2 regions of the Variovorax sp. V213 genome follow, and region 1 is predicted to be linked to the other one. Evidence: predicted binding sites of a transcription regulator. Region 1 holds the regulator's gene; the other holds the start of a gene.
The links. Region 1 encodes sigma-54, which starts transcription at its own class of promoters, with help from an activator protein. Its sites were predicted from a motif close to TGGCANGNAANCTGCTTT; they were not measured.

Region 1 (7,478 bases):
CCGCTGCACAAGGGCAGCGCGTTCACGCTGGCCGCGGTGGCGCTGCTGCACGTGGCGGCGGTGCTCAAGCACCACTGGATCGACCGCGACGGCATCCTGAAACGCATGTGGCCCGCGCCACGCTAGGAATCCGCCAGATGAACCGAGTCTTCCGTCTCTTTCTCGCGGCCGCCGCGTTCGCCGCCCTGTCGCCCGCGGGCGCCGAGCCCGCAACGGCGACCCGGCTCGTGGCCGACAAGAGCCAGATCGCCTTCGTCAGCAAGCAGATGGGCGTGCCGGTGGAAGGCACGTTCAAGAAGTTCGACGCGCAGGTGGCATTCGACCCGCGGAAGCCCGAAGGCGGCACCGTCGCGCTGCAGATCGACACGGCGAGCGCATCGCTCGGCGTGCCGATGAGCGACGCCGAACTGCCCAAGGCCCCGTGGTTCGACACCGGACATTTTCCGCAGGCCAGCTTCCAGTCGAGCGCCATCAAGGCGCTGGGCGAAGGCCGGTTCGAGATGGCGGGCAAGCTCACCATCAAGAACATTTCGCGGCAGGTCACGGTGCCGGTGACCATTGCGCCATCGGGCGGCTACGCGGTGGCCACCGGAAGCTTTACGATCCAGCGGCTCGACTACAAGGTGGGCGACGGCGAATGGACCGACACCTCGGTGATCGGCAACGACGTGCAGGTTCGCTTCAAGTTCACGCTCGCTGGCCTCGGTCCGCTTTGAGCCGCCGCTTTTCTTTCTTTTTTTCGATTTCGTTTTCACGCCAAGCACGCCCATTGCCATGAAGAAGCTCTTCCTCGCTGCCGCGCTGTCTGCAGCGACCATTGCCACTCCCGCCCCGGCGCAGGAGTACACGGCACCGCCCGTCGCCGCCAGGCCCGCGGGCGGCCCGGTGAAGAACGCCAGCTACGTGATCGACCCGACCCACACCTTCGTGATGTACGAGATGGGGCACTACGGCACCACCACCAACCGCGGCCGCTTCAGCACCAAGGACGGTTCGGTGCAGATCGACGGCACCGGCAGCAGCGGCAGGGTCGACATCACGATGGACATCAGCTCCATCAACACCGGCGTCGACCTGCTCAACCGCCACGTGCAAAGCAAGGATTTCTTCAACGTGGCCGAGTTTCCGACCGGCCGCTTCGTGGCGGACCGCATCGAATTCAACGGCGACAAGGTGGTCGACGTGCCGGGCACGCTCACGCTGATGGGCCAGACCAAACCGGTCACACTCAAGGCCGTGCGCTTCAACTGCTACCTGAACCCGCTCATCAACCGCCAGGTCTGCGGCGGCGACTTCGAGACCACGGTGCAGCGCAGCGACTGGGGCATCACCTGGGGCTTGAACTTCGGCTTCGAGAACAAGGTGAAGCTGCTGGTGCAGGTCGAAGCCGTCAACGTGCAGCAATAACCAAGAAATCATGACCGACATCACGGTTGCACTGCTGGGCATCGCGGGCGCGATGGTGGCGTGTTTGCGATTGCGGCGGCGCTGCGGTCGGCCTACCTGCGCTACAAGGCCTGGATCGACCGCGCGGCCGGCGGCGTGATGGTGCTGCTGGGCCTCAAGCTGCTGTCGGGCGTGCGCGCAAGCTGAGCTAAAGCAGGCTCTCGGGCGTGAGCGGCGCCAGCAGCTCGAGCATGGCGCGGCCCCAGAAATCGGAGTCGGGCTCCTCGTTCAGCACGGTGGTCTTGCCGGCCTCCTCGCTGATCCACTCGATGCGCGATGGGTTGCCGCCCTCGGCAAAGCGCAAGCGGTAGGCGCCCTGCTGCTTGAGCACGTCGATGAGCTTGAGCGCCTGCTGCGCCATCTCGGGGCTGCGGATGAAAAGGCCGATCTCGGTGTTGTGCGTTTCGGAGCGCGGATCGAAATTCATCGAGCCGACGAAAAGTACCTGCCGGTCGATGACGGCCGACTTGGCATGCAGCCGGCCGACCGAGGTGCCGAAGAGGCCGAGCCGCACGCTGCGGCGGGTGCGCGTGGTGCTGAGCTCGTACAGGTCGGCGCCCAGCTTCAGCATGTCCGGCCGGTAGCGGCGGTAGGCGGTGTGGACCAGGGGCTCGTCGGTGGCGGCGAGCGAATTGGTGATCACGCTGATCTTCACGTTGCGACGGCGGATCTCGCGCATCACCTCCAGGCCGGCCTCGCCCGGAATCAGGTAGGGCGAGACGATGGTCACTTCGGAGCGCGCGCGGCGCATCTGCTCGACCACGTTGTAGCGCACGCTGTCGACGTCGAGCAGCGGCACGCCGCCGTACGACGCCGTCTTGCCGATCACGCGGTCGGGCGAATCGGCGTAGGCCTCGGCAAGGGCCCAGATCAGGCCGAGCTTGCCAGTGGCAAGGTCCTCGGCCATCGGGCTGTAGCCCAGCAGGTCGTTGGGGGCGGGCCGAGGCGGCGGCGGCGTGGTGTCGGGGCCGGTGGCGGCTTCGAAGCGCTTTTGCAACTCTTCGCGCGGCACACCGGTGGCCACCACCGACTGGATGGGCCGCACGTAGGCGCTGTTCCAGTACTGGTCGAACAGGGTGCCGAGGCGCGGCACCAGCGCACCGGTCACGAAGGTGTCGAGATCGAGAAAATTCTCGCCCGCCGTGCGCCTGAAGTACTGGTTGCCGATGTTGCGGCCGCCCGCCACCGCCATGGCGCCGTCGGCAATGAAGAGCTTGTTGTGCATGCGCCGGTTGACGCGGCTGAAGTCGAAGAGCGAGGCCGCGAAGCGCTTGAGCAGGCTGCCGCGCCCGGCCGGAAACGGGTTGAAGAGGCGCAACTCGACGTTCGGCGTGGCGGCAAGGCCGAGCAGCAGTTCGTCCTCGCCCGAGGTGTAGAGGTCGTCCATCAGCAGCCGCACGCGAACGCCGCGCCCGGCGGCGTCGCGCAGGGTGCGCAGCAGGTAGCGGCCGGTCTCGTCGTTCTCGATCTGGTAGTACTGCACGTCGAGCGTGCGCTGGGCGCGCCGCGCGAGCTGGATGCGCGTGTCGAAGGCGAAGTCGCCGCCCGGCATCAGGCGAAAACCGCTGAGGTCGGGGTCGGGCTGCGCGGCCAGGGCGATCTTGCCGAGCGCGGTGTCGGCCGACACGGCCATGGCCCTGGTGGGTGGGCGCGGCGCTTCGTCGGGCAGGGTGGCGCAGCCGGCAAGCAGCAGCGCCGCCGCCATGGCGAAGACCCAATGCCCACAGCGCGACAGCAGGCGGCGACCGGCCATCGACGGCTTTCTACAACGCCTTGCGCAGGTTGGCGGGCGCGATGCGCAGCGCCTCGCGGTACTTGGCCACGGTGCGGCGCGCGCATTCGATGCCCTGCTCCTTGAGCATCTCGGAAATCTGGCTGTCGGACAGCGGTTTCTTGATGCTCTCGGAACTCACGAACTGCTTGATCAGCGCGCGCACCGCGGTGCTCGATGCATTGCCGCCGGTCTCGGTGCCGAGCGCTGAGCCGAAGAAGTACTTGAGCTCGACCGTGCCGAAGGGCGTGGCCATGTACTTGGCGGTGGTCACGCGCGAGATGGTCGATTCGTGCAGGCCGAGCTCGTCGGCGATCTCGCGCAGCACCAGCGGCCGCATCGCGAGCTCGCCGTGCACGAAGTAGCTTTTCTGCCGCTCGACGATGGCGTTGCTGACGCGCAGGATGGTGTCGAAGCGCTGCTGGATGTTCTTGATGAACCAGCGCGCCTCCTGCAGCCGCTGCGACAGCGCCTGGCTGCCCTCGCCCTTGTGCGACTTGAGCGCGCCGGCGTAGATGTCGTGCACGCGCAGCCGCGGCATCACCTCGGGGTTGAGCATGACGCGGAACTTGACGTTGGTGCCGCGGCCGATCTTGGTGACGATCACGTCGGGGATCACGATGTTGCGCTCGACGTCGACAAAACGGCGGCCCGGCTTGGGCTCCAGGCGCGCGATGATCTGCAGCGCCGAGCGCACCAGGTCTTCGTTGGTGCGGGTGAGCGTGGCCAGGCGCTTGAAGTCGCGCCGCGCGAGCAGCTCCATCGGCTGCTTGCAGATGGCAATGGCGGTCTTGCGGACCAGGGCATGCTCTTCGGTTTCGTCTTCGCTCGCGAGCGCGCGCAGCTGGATGCCGAGGCATTCGCCCAGGTCGCGCGCGCCGACACCGGCCGGCTCCAGGCTCTGCAGCAGGCCGAGCGCCACCTGGAAGTGATGCACCAGTTCGTCGAACTGGTCGTTGTCGTCGCCCGCGAGGCCCGAGGCCAGCGCCGGCAGCGAATCTTCGAGGTAGCCGTCGTCGTTGAGCGATTCGATCAGGAAGCGCAGCGCGGCGCTGTCGTTCTCGTTGAGCCGGAGGCTGAGCGCCTGCCGGTGCAGGAAGGACTGCAGCGACTCCTGGCTGCGCGCGAGTTCGGTGGCGTCGGCGCGCTCGTCGTCGCCAAGATTGTTCTGGCGCGCGGGGGCGTCGCTGCCCCACTCGCTGTCGTCCGGCGCCATGTCGACGGTGCCGTCGCCCTCCCAGTCGGGCTCGCGCTCGGTGGCGTCGGCGGCGGGAATGTCGGTGTCGGCCGCCGCGGTGGTTTCGCTGGATGTGGTGGCCGCGCTGCTCGTCGGGGCCGAGGCGAAGTCGCTCTCGCCGGCCTCGCCCGACGACTCATCGCGCGGCACCGGGGTATCGATGGCATCGAGGCCGAATTCCTCGCGCGCCGCTTCTTCCGCGGTGCGTTCGAGGAACGGGTTCTCGTCCAGCATCTGCTCGACCTCCTGGCTCAGTTCGAGCGTGGAGAGCTGCAGCAGCCGGATCGACTGCTGCAGCTGGGGCGTGAGCGCCAGATGCTGCGAGACGCGAAGGGACAGCCCTTGCTTCATGGAGACCGACTCCTCCCTTACATCCGGAAGTGCTCGCCGAGGTACACCCTGCGTACTTCGGCGTTGTCGACGATCTCCGAGGGCGTGCCTTGTGCCAGCACATGCCCGTCGCTGATGATGAACGCGTGATCGCAGATGCCCAGCGTTTCACGCACGTTGTGGTCGGTGATGAGCACGCCGATGCCGCGTTCTTTCAGGAAGCTGATGATCCGCTGGATCTCGATCACCGCGATCGGGTCGATGCCGGCAAAGGGCTCGTCCAGCAGGATGAAGCGCGGCTGCGTGGCCAGCGCGCGGGCAATTTCGACCCGGCGCCGTTCGCCGCCCGAGAGCGCGAGCGCCGGAGAATCGCGCAGATGATCCACCCGCAGGTCGGCCAGCAGCCCTGAGAGCCGCTCTTCGGTGCGTTGCTTGGACAGGGGGGCGGGCTTGCCATTGCCATCGGGCTCGCGCTGGAGCTCGAGCACGGCGCGCACGTTTTCCTCGACCGTGAGCTTGCGGAAGATGGAGGCTTCCTGCGGCAGGTAGCTCAGGCCCATGCGGGCGCGCCGGTGGATCGGCATGTGCGCAATGGGTTCGCCGTCGATGGTGATCTCGCCAGCATCGGCCCGCACCAGGCCCACGATCATGTAGAACGAGGTGGTCTTGCCGGCGCCGTTGGGGCCCAGAAGCCCGACGACTTCGCCCTTTTGAACGTCTAGCGAGACATCCTTGACGACCTTGCGGCTGCCGTAGCTTTTCTGCAGGCCCCGCACCACCAGGCGGCTGCCCGGCGTGCCGTTGGTATTCTGGATTCCAGCAGCTTCGATCACTTGCGCCCTTCCCCTTCGCCGCCGCCGAGCGTGGTGGTCGAGCGCAGGCCGGCACCGGGTGCCGGCTGGGGCGCCGCTGGCGCGGCCCGTCCGCCGGCCGGAGCCGAGGCGCCTGGCGCGGGCGCCGTGGCGCTCTTGGGCGTCAGGATGGTCTTCACCCGCCCCCCGCCCGCGGGCGCATTCACCCCGGTGTTCGGCGGCACGGTGGAACCGTTGACCGTGTAGGTGTCGTTGCTCTGGTCATAGACAATGAGCGCGCCGCTGCTTTCGTCGTTCGGCGTGGCGCCCAGCAGGCGGCGCATGACGGCATTGCGGATGAACTTGACGTTGTCGGCGCGGCTGTCGTATTCGATGACCTCGGACTCGCCCTCGATCCACTCGTCGGGCGCATTGCGCTTCTGCTTGTAATAGGCCCGCTTGCCGGGAGCCGCCGTGACCACCCCGTACTGGTAGCCCTCGGCGTCCTGCCGCACGTCGATGCGCGCGCCGCGGATGATGATCGTGCCCTTCGTGACCAGCACGTTCCCGGTGAACACGCTCGTCTGCTTGAGGTCGTCATAACGCATCGCGTCGGACTCGATGTTCATCGGCTTGGTGCGGTCGGCCGTCTCGGCCAGGGCGCCCGAGGCGAGACCGGCCAGCAACAGCGCGCCAACGCTCAGGCGAGTCAGGCGGCCGAGGCGGCGAACAAGAGGGGTGGTGTTGGAGTAGGAGTGCAATGTCATAGAGGCACGAAACTTGCTCTGCATTGTATGCGGCAGATGGCGCCAGCCCTGCACGCACGGATGAAAAAGCCCGCCAAAGCGGGCTTGACATCCATCCGGAAACACCGCGAAACCGGCTCCGCCGGCCGCAGGTGATACCCCCCGGAAAAGGGGGTCAGCCCTTCTTGGCTTCGCCGATCAGGAAGTTGGTGACCTGGAGCGCCTTGGTCATGTTGCCGGCCGTTTCGCCGTCCACATACCAGCGGCCGGCAATGGCCAGGGCCGGAACGCCGGCCACCTTGTAGGCGTCGGTCATCTGCGAGGCGCGCTTGGCCTTGCTGGCCACGCCGAACGAGGTGAAGACCTCCTTGAACTTGGCGCCGTCCAGGCCGTTGGCGGTGGCCCAGGCAATGATGTTGGCGTCGCCGTTCACGTTCTGGCGCTGCTTGTGGATCGCGTCGAACACCTTCGGCTGGAATTCGTCGACCTTGCCCAGCGTTTCGAGCGCGTAGTACAGGCGCTGCTTGGCTTCGACGTCGTTGCCCACGAAAGGCACGGGCACGCGGCGGAAGGCCACTTCCTTCGGCACGGTCTTGAGCCAGGCTTCGAGCTGCGGCTCGAAATCGTTGCAGTGCGGGCAGTTGTACGAGAAGAACTCGATCACTTCGATCTTGCCCGCGGGCGCATCGACCGCCACGCGCTTGTCGAGCACCAGGTACTCGGTGCCGGCCTTGGGCACGCGCGCCTGGGCGTGCGCGGTGTTGCCAGCCAGGGAAAGCACCCCGAGCGAGGTGGCGGCCAGCGAAAAATCACGACGTTTCATTGAAAGAGTTCTCCTGTTGGGTACGGCAGACTGAGCCGGCGCGCCGCGCGGAGTTCCCGCATGCGGCTTGCCCAGGACAATCCGGGTCGGCGGCGGCCCGTGCCGCGCGGCGAAGCTTAAAGAATATTCGTGACCGCCGCTCGCGGATGCCGCGGCCGGCGGCTCGTCGATCTCAGCGCTGGACGCGCACCAGCGCCGATTCGAGGCCGCCGCTGTCGAGCCGCTCTTTCAGGCGGTCGGCATCGTCCTTCTTGTTGAACGGGCCCGCGCGCACCCGGTAGACGGTGCGGCCGGCCTGCTCGCGCTCGGTGACGCGGGCCTCGACGCCCATCAA
Region 2 (7,478 bases), 2.3 Mb from region 1:
CGGCCACGCCGGTACCCACCGCATTGCAGATGACAACGTTGCCGTCGCGGTAGGCGCGCATCAGGCCCGCGCACCCGAGCGTCGACGTGGGGCGGAACACCTCGGGGTCGAGGAAGTCGTCGTCGACCCGGCGGTAGATCACGTCCACGCGCTTCGGCCCGCGCGTGGTGCGCATGTAGACGAAGTTGTCGCGGACGAACAGGTCTTGCCCTTCGACCAGCTCCACGCCCATCTGCTGGGCCAGGAAGGCGTGCTCGAAGTAGGCGCTGTTGTACATGCCGGGGGTCAGCACCACCACCGTGGGCTCGGCCGTGGCAGCCGGCGCGCTGGCGCGCAGGGTTTCGAGCAGCAGGTCGGGGTAGTGCGCCACGGGCGCGATGCGGTTCTGGTTGAACAGCTCGGGGAAGAGCCGCATCATCATCTTGCGGTTTTCGAGCATGTAGCTCACGCCGCTGGGCACCCGCAGGTTGTCCTCGAGCACGTAGTACTCGCCGTTGCCCTGGGCGTCGGGCGCCCGGACGATGTCGATGCCCGAGATGTTGGAGTAGACGTTGTGCGGCACGCTGACGCCCATCATTTCGGGGCGGAATTGCGCGTTGTTCAGGATCTGCTCGGCCGGAATGATGCCGGCCTTGATGATTTCCTGGTCGTGATAGACGTCATGCAGGAAGCGGTTGAGCGCCGTGACGCGCTGCACCAGCCCCTTTTCCATGCTCTCCCACTCATGGGCGGGAATGATGCGCGGCAGCAGATCGAACGGTATGAGCCGTTCGGTACCCGAACCATCCTCGTCCTTCGCGCCGTACACCGCAAAGGTGATGCCGACCCGGCGGAAGATCATTTCCGCCTCCTCGCGACGCGCCCGCATCACTTCGCCGGGTTGCTTCGCGAGCCATTGGTCGTAGCGCTTGTAGTGTTGCCTGATTGCAGCCCCCGCATAGGGCAACTGCTCATACATCTCATCGAATTTGTGCATGGAACGACCAATCTCCTTGAGCCATAGCTTAGCAAGTTCGAGGCCAGTGAAAGCCCTATGTTGGCGCAGCCACACGTCTTCAAGGCAGGCGGTGGTGCCAGTAACGGGCCTGGCGCTCCCGTTCGCAGCCGACCTCGTCAGGCGCCCGGCTGTGCCATGAAGCGGCGCCGCAGGGCACGTTTTCGACCAGCCGTACGCCGTGCGCAGCATAGCGCTCGACCACCTCCGGGGCCGGATGACCGAAGCGATTGCGATAGCCTGCCTGGACCAGCGCGATGCGCGGGCGCACCGCCTCGAGCAGCACCGCGCTCGACGAGGTCTTGCTGCCATGGTGCGGCGCCAGCAATACATCGGCCCGCAGCGCCGGGGTTCGCGACACCAGCGCCGCTTCCTGCAGGCGCTCGATGTCGCCGGCCAGCAGCGCCGTGGCGCGGCCGTTGGCGACACGCAGCACGCAGGAAATGGCATTGGGCTTGGTGAAGGAAAGGTAGTCGGCGGCCACAGGATGGAGAACTTCGAAATCCACGCCATCCCAGCGCCAGCGCTGGCCGGCTTCGCAGCGCCGGGCCGGGCGCACCGACTGCAGCGTATGCCCGGCTTCGATCGAACTCAGGAGCGCGGCCTGCGGCTGCATCGCGAGCACCGCGGCCGCGCCACCCGTGTGGTCGCTGTCGCGGTGGCTCAGCAGCAGCATGTCCAGGCGTTCGTCGAAGGCGCGCAGCAAGGGCACGAGCACGCGATGGCCGGCGTCGCTTTCGAGGCTGTAGCGCGGCCCCGCGTCGTACAGCAGGCTGTGCGTTGCGGTGCGTACGAGGACCGCGTTCCCCTGCCCGATGTCCGCGGCCAGCAGCTCGAACTCCCCGGCGGGCGGCCGGGGCGCCTGCCACAGCAGCACCGGCAGCAGGAACGGCAAGCCCAGCGTGCGCAGCGACCACGGCAGCCGCATGGCCAGCAGGACGCCGCCCGCCACGCCGCAGGCCGCCATCCACGCCGGCGGAGCGGCCATCGACAGCGTGGCGTACGGCAATGCGGCCAGCCACCGCAGCAGCAAGGCCAGCGCCTGGACCGCCCATGCGGCAACATCCCAGAGCGGCGCCACAGCGGTGCCCAGCATGGCCAGCGGCGTGATCACCAGCGTGACCCAGGGGATCGCCACGGCATTGGCCAGCAGGCCAACCACCGAGACCTGCTGGAAAAGCAGCAGGCCGAGCGGCGTCAGCGCCAGCGTGATCACCCATTGCTCGCGAAAAAACGCCAGCAGCCGCGCCGATGGCCCCCTCTTCTCGTCGGCCGCCCGCATGAAGCCGGTCGTGAACAGCACCCCGACCGCGACGAAGCTGAGCCAGAAGCCGGCCTGCATCAGCGCCCAGGGATCGATGGCCACCACCACCGCCGCGATCAGCAGCCAGACCTGGGGCCACGGCCAGCGCCGCCCCGTGAGGCGCAGCAGCGCCGCGGTGGCCAGCATCCAGGCCGTGCGCTGCGACGGCACGCCCCAGCCGCTGAAAAGCGCATAGAGCCCGGCCAGGAGCACGCCGCCGACCAGCGCGGCCTGCGGTGCGGGAAAGCGCAGCATCAGGCGGCCGCTGCGGCGCCATAGCGCGCCGACCGCATGCGCCGCGAGCCAGGCGAACATGGTGATGTGAAGGCCCGAGATCGACATCAGGTGGGCCACGCCGGTGGCGCGGAAAATGTCCCAGTCGTTGCGCTCGATGGCGCCCTGGTCCCCGGTGACGAGTGCGGCGATCACGCCCGCCTGCCGGGGGTCGGCCACGCGCTCGAACACGGCGTCTCGCACCGCTTCGCGCGCACGTTCGAGGGGGTGCTGCCACGTGGATTGCAGACGTGCCGGCGCCGCGTCGCGAGTCCCTGTCCGCACATAGCCGCTGGCATGCACGCCCTGCTCCCACATCCACAGTTCGCTATCGAAGCCATGCGGATTGAGATTGCCATGCGGCGCCTTGAGCCGGACCGTGAGGCGCCAGCGTTCACCCGCGTGCAGCGGGACGGCTGGGTCTCCCCTGGCCGCGGCTCGCCCTTCGGGAGCACGTCCCCAGAGGCTGGTGTCGTCGCGATACCAGCCGAGTGCGACGCGCGCCGGAACACGCGGTGGCGATGCGAGGGGCTCATCGGCCCAGCGGGCCGATTCCACGTCGAGCCGAAACCGCGTACCGCCCTCGTTGCGCTGGGGCATCTGCGCCACCACGCCCACCACCTGCAGGTCTCGTCCTTCGATGGCCGGGTCCAGTGCGCCGCTCGCATGGGCAGCCGCCCGCCACCCTGCGAGCCCGCCTCCGGCGAAGGCTCCGCAGGCCAGGGCCACGATCACCGGCAGCCCGGCCGGCATGCGCCATGCATGAAGCCAATGAAACATCGGCCGCCATCGCCGCGAGAGCGCGGCCAGCCCCGCGAGGCCTGCGAAGAACAAGGCCGCATAGGCACCCCCGCTCCACAGCCGCGCCTGATGCAACTGCCATGCAGCGCCGAGCAGCGTTCCGCCCAGCGCGGCAAAGGCCCACGACCCGGCCATGACGACACCGGACGCCCGCGCCGGCGTCAACGGCAAACTCCGGAACACATGATGCAAACCCTCCCAGGCCGACGCTCAATGGCGCGTTAATTGCTTTGCTTCTGGGCTAGTATGCGTCTCACAAGAGACATCTTTTCGATGCAATCTCGCAGTACTGCACACAAAACGCATGTCCATTCACGCCGCACTCCACCACGTCACCCACTACAAATACGACCGCCTGGTGCAGCTGGGCCCGCAGGTCGTGCGCCTGCGTCCCGCGCCGCACTGCCGCAGCAAGGTCATCTCGTATTCGCTGCAGGTCGAACCGGCCGAGCACTTCGTCAACTGGATGCAGGACCCGTTCGCCAACTACCAGGCGCGGCTCGTGTTTCCCGAGAAGACGCGCGAGTTCAAGGTCACGGTCGACCTCGTGGTCGAGATGGCGGTCTACAACCCTTTCGACTTTTTTCTCGAGCCGCAGGCCGAGAACTTTCCGTTCAAGTACACCGCCTCGCAGGCCGAAGAACTCGCGCCATACCTCGTCACCGAGGAACCCACGCCACTCCTGTCGGCCTACCTCGACAAGATCGAGCGCAAGGAGCAGCGGACCATCGACTTCCTGGTCGGCCTCAACCAGCAGGTCCAGAAGGACGTCAACTACCTGATCCGCATGGAGCCCGGCGTGCAGACGCCGGAAGAAACGCTCACCAACGGCAGCGGCTCCTGCCGCGACTCGGGCTGGCTGCTGGTGCAGCTGCTGCGCCACTGCGGGCTGGCCGCGCGCTTCGTCTCGGGCTACCTGATCCAGCTGACACCCGACGTGAAGGCGCTCGACGGCCCGAGCGGCACCACGGTCGACTTCACCGACCTGCATGCCTGGTGCGAGGTGTTCCTGCCGGGCGCGGGCTGGATCGGCCTGGACGCCACCTCGGGCCTCCTGGCCGGCGAGGGCCACATTCCGCTGGCGTGCACACCCACGCCGTCGAGCGCCGCGCCCATCGAAGGCGGCGTCGACGAGGCCGAGGTCGATTTCGGCCATGAGATGAAGGTCACGCGCATCTACGAATCGCCGCGCGTCACCAAGCCCTATACCGAAGAACAGTGGGCCGAGGTGCTTGCGCTCGGCGACGCAGTCGATGCGCGCCTCGCGGCCGGCGACGTGCGGCTCACGATGGGCGGCGAGCCCACCTACGTGGCCACCGGCGACCGCGACGCGCCCGAATGGAACACCGATGCGCTCGGCCCCACCAAGCGCGGCTATGCCACCGAACTCGTCCACAAGCTGCGGGCCGAATACGGCCAGGGCGGTTTTCTCCACTTCGGGCAGGGCAAGTGGTACCCGGGCGAGCAGCTGCCGCGCTGGGCACTTTCGATCTTCTGGCGCGCCGACGGCCAGACGCTCTGGCACAACCCCGAACTCTTTGCCGACGAACGCGTGCCCACGCACTACACGAGCGAAGACGCACGCCGCTTCACCACCGTGCTGGCGCACAAGCTCGGCATCACCGAGCGCTATGCGCAACCCGGCTACGAAGACGTTTATTACTACCTCTGGCGCGAACGGCGCCTGCCGGTCAACGTCGACCCTTTCGAATCGAAGCTCGACGACGAACTCGAGCGGGTTCGCCTGCGCCGCGTGTTCACGCAAAAGCTCGACGCCGTCATCGGCTACATGCTGCCGCTCGAACCCGCCAACGCCAATCTCGACGCCCCCGCGCTCGAAGGCCCGGGCTGGAAAACCGGCCCCTGGTTCCTGCGCGACGACCGGCTCTACCTGATCCCGGGCGACTCGCCCATGGGCTACCGCCTGCCGCTCGACTCCCAGCCCTGGGCCAGCAAGGGCGACTACCCCTACCTGGTCGAGCGCGACCCGACCGCGCCGCGGGCCGCGTTGCCGACTTCGGCCGACTACCGCGCGCGCTACGCCGTGCCTGCCGGCGGAGCGATGGGTGCCGATCTTGGCACCGTGCCCTACGAATTCGGTGCGCCGCCCATGGTGCCTGCGGCCCTGCGCATGCAGGCGCCGGGCGGCAGTGGAACCGCGGGCGGCGACGCCGCGGCCGCAGGCGACGGCAAGGCACTGGCCGATGCGGTCGACCGCTCCGCGACGGCGGCCACGCGACAGCCCCAGCGCGGCGAATCGGCCCACTGGGTCACGCGCACCGCACTGTGCGTCGAAGTGCGCGACCCACGCCGCGCCAACGGCCCCTCGGCCGAGAAAAAGGGCAGCGCTTCGGGCGTGCTTTACGTCTTCATGCCGCCGCTCGCGCGCCTGGAAGACTATCTCGACCTGGTCGCGGCCGTCGAGGCCACGGCCGAGCAGCTGGGCATGCGCATCGTGATGGAAGGCTACCCGCCGCCGCGCGATCCGCGCCTGAAGATGCTGGCCGTCACCCCCGACCCGGGCGTGATCGAAGTCAACATCCATCCGGCCCACAACTGGAAAGAACTGGTCGCCCACACCGAGTTTCTCTACAACGCCGCGTTCGAAACCCGCCTCTCGGCCGAGAAGTTCATGACAGACGGGCGCCACACCGGCACCGGCGGCGGCAACCACTTCGTGATGGGCGGGGCCACGCCCGCGGACAGCCCCTTCCTGCGCCGGCCCGAGCTGCTCGCGAGCCTCTTGCTCTACTGGCACAACCACCCCTCGCTGAGCTACCTGTTCTCCGGCATGTTCATCGGCCCGACCAGCCAGGCGCCGCGCGTGGACGAGGCGCGCAACGACCAGGTCTACGAGCTCGAGATCGCCCTGAAGGAAATCGCGAAGAACCGCGAGATCCACGGCCAGAACATGCCGGCCTGGCTGGTCGACCGCACGCTGCGCAACATCCTGATCGACGTGTCGGGCAACACGCATCGCAGCGAGTTCTGCATCGACAAGCTCTACTCGCCCGACTCCAGCACCGGCCGCCTCGGCCTGCTCGAACTGCGCGCCTTCGAGATGCCGCCGCATGCGCGCATGAGCATTGCGCAGCAGCTGCTCATCCGCGCCCTGGTGGCACGCTTCTGGGACGATCCCTACAAGGCACCCGTCACGCGCTGGGGCACCGAGCTGCACGACCGATTCCTGCTGCCCACCTTCGTCAAGATGGACTTCGACGACGTGATCAGCGAGATGCGCCAGGCCGGCTTCGGCTTCGACGTCGACTGGTTCGCACCGCATTTCGAGTTCCGCTTCCCGCTGGTGGGCCAGGTGCAGGCCATGGGCGTGGAGCTCTCGCTGCGCAACGCGCTGGAACCCTGGCACGTGATGGGCGAGGAAGGCTCGGCAGGCGGCACGGTGCGCTATGTCGATTCCTCGCTCGAACGCATCGAGGTGCGCGTCACCGGCCTGAACGAAAGCCGCCACGTGATCACCGTCAACGGCAAGGTGCTGCCGCTGCAGCCCACCGGCACCGTGGGCGAGTTCGTCGCGGGCGTGCGCTACAAGGCCTGGAACCCGCCTTCGGCGCTGCATCCGAGCATCGGCGCCCATGCGCCGCTGACCTTCGACATCGTCGACACCTGGATGAAGCGCTCGCTGGGCGGCTGCCAGTATTTCGTCGCCCACCCGGGCGGGCGCAATTACGACACCTTCCCGGTCAATGCCTACGAAGCGGAAAGCCGGCGCATGTCGCGCTTCACCGAGATGGGCCATACGCCCGGCCTGATGCGCACGCCGCCGGCCACCATCGAACTCGCGGGCAGCCGCGAATTCCCTTTCACGCTGGACTTGCGGCGCTGAGGACCCGGAAAAAGGACGCAAAGGGACATTTGGCACATCGGCCTTCACACCACCCGTGACGGCAATGTGACAATCCATCCCCTGTGGAACCTTTGAACGAATCCCTGTTCGACGCCCAGGCGCTGGAATTTCCAGCCGCCCTGGCGTCCGCGCTCGCCCCGGCTGCCCTGCCCGGCCACTTCGACGAACTGCGCGGCGAGGCCACGCCTGCGGCGCCGGCGCGGCCTGCCTTGGGCATTCCGCCCATGGCGCCAATGACGCCT

Region 2: a site for sigma-54 is predicted at 3,586-3,603, ahead of ACAM55_RS08115 (DUF2126 domain-containing protein). Genes of this name have one in related genera too.

What each region holds. Positions count from the first base shown of each region.
Region 1 covers NZ_AP028664.1:4,692,142-4,699,619, forward strand. The annotation lists gene ACAM55_RS22180 (cytochrome b) at 1-126, shown strand, start outside; gene ACAM55_RS22185 (YceI family protein) at 138-716, shown strand; gene ACAM55_RS22190 (YceI family protein) at 775-1,407, shown strand; gene ACAM55_RS22195 (hypothetical protein) at 1,468-1,593, shown strand; gene ACAM55_RS22200 (phospholipase D family protein) at 1,595-3,199, opposite strand; gene rpoN (RNA polymerase factor sigma-54) at 3,210-4,805, opposite strand; gene lptB (LPS export ABC transporter ATP-binding protein) at 4,823-5,617, opposite strand; gene lptA (lipopolysaccharide transport periplasmic protein LptA) at 5,614-6,342, opposite strand; gene ACAM55_RS22220 (thiol:disulfide interchange protein DsbA/DsbL) at 6,497-7,144, opposite strand; gene ACAM55_RS22225 (SPOR domain-containing protein) at 7,317-7,478, opposite strand, start outside.
Region 2 covers NZ_AP028664.1:1,678,188-1,685,665, reverse strand. The annotation lists gene ACAM55_RS08125 (circularly permuted type 2 ATP-grasp protein) at 1-976, opposite strand, end outside; gene ACAM55_RS08120 (DNA internalization-related competence protein ComEC/Rec2) at 1,056-3,506, opposite strand; gene ACAM55_RS08115 (DUF2126 domain-containing protein) at 3,676-7,215, shown strand; gene ACAM55_RS08110 (circularly permuted type 2 ATP-grasp protein) at 7,299-7,478, shown strand, end outside.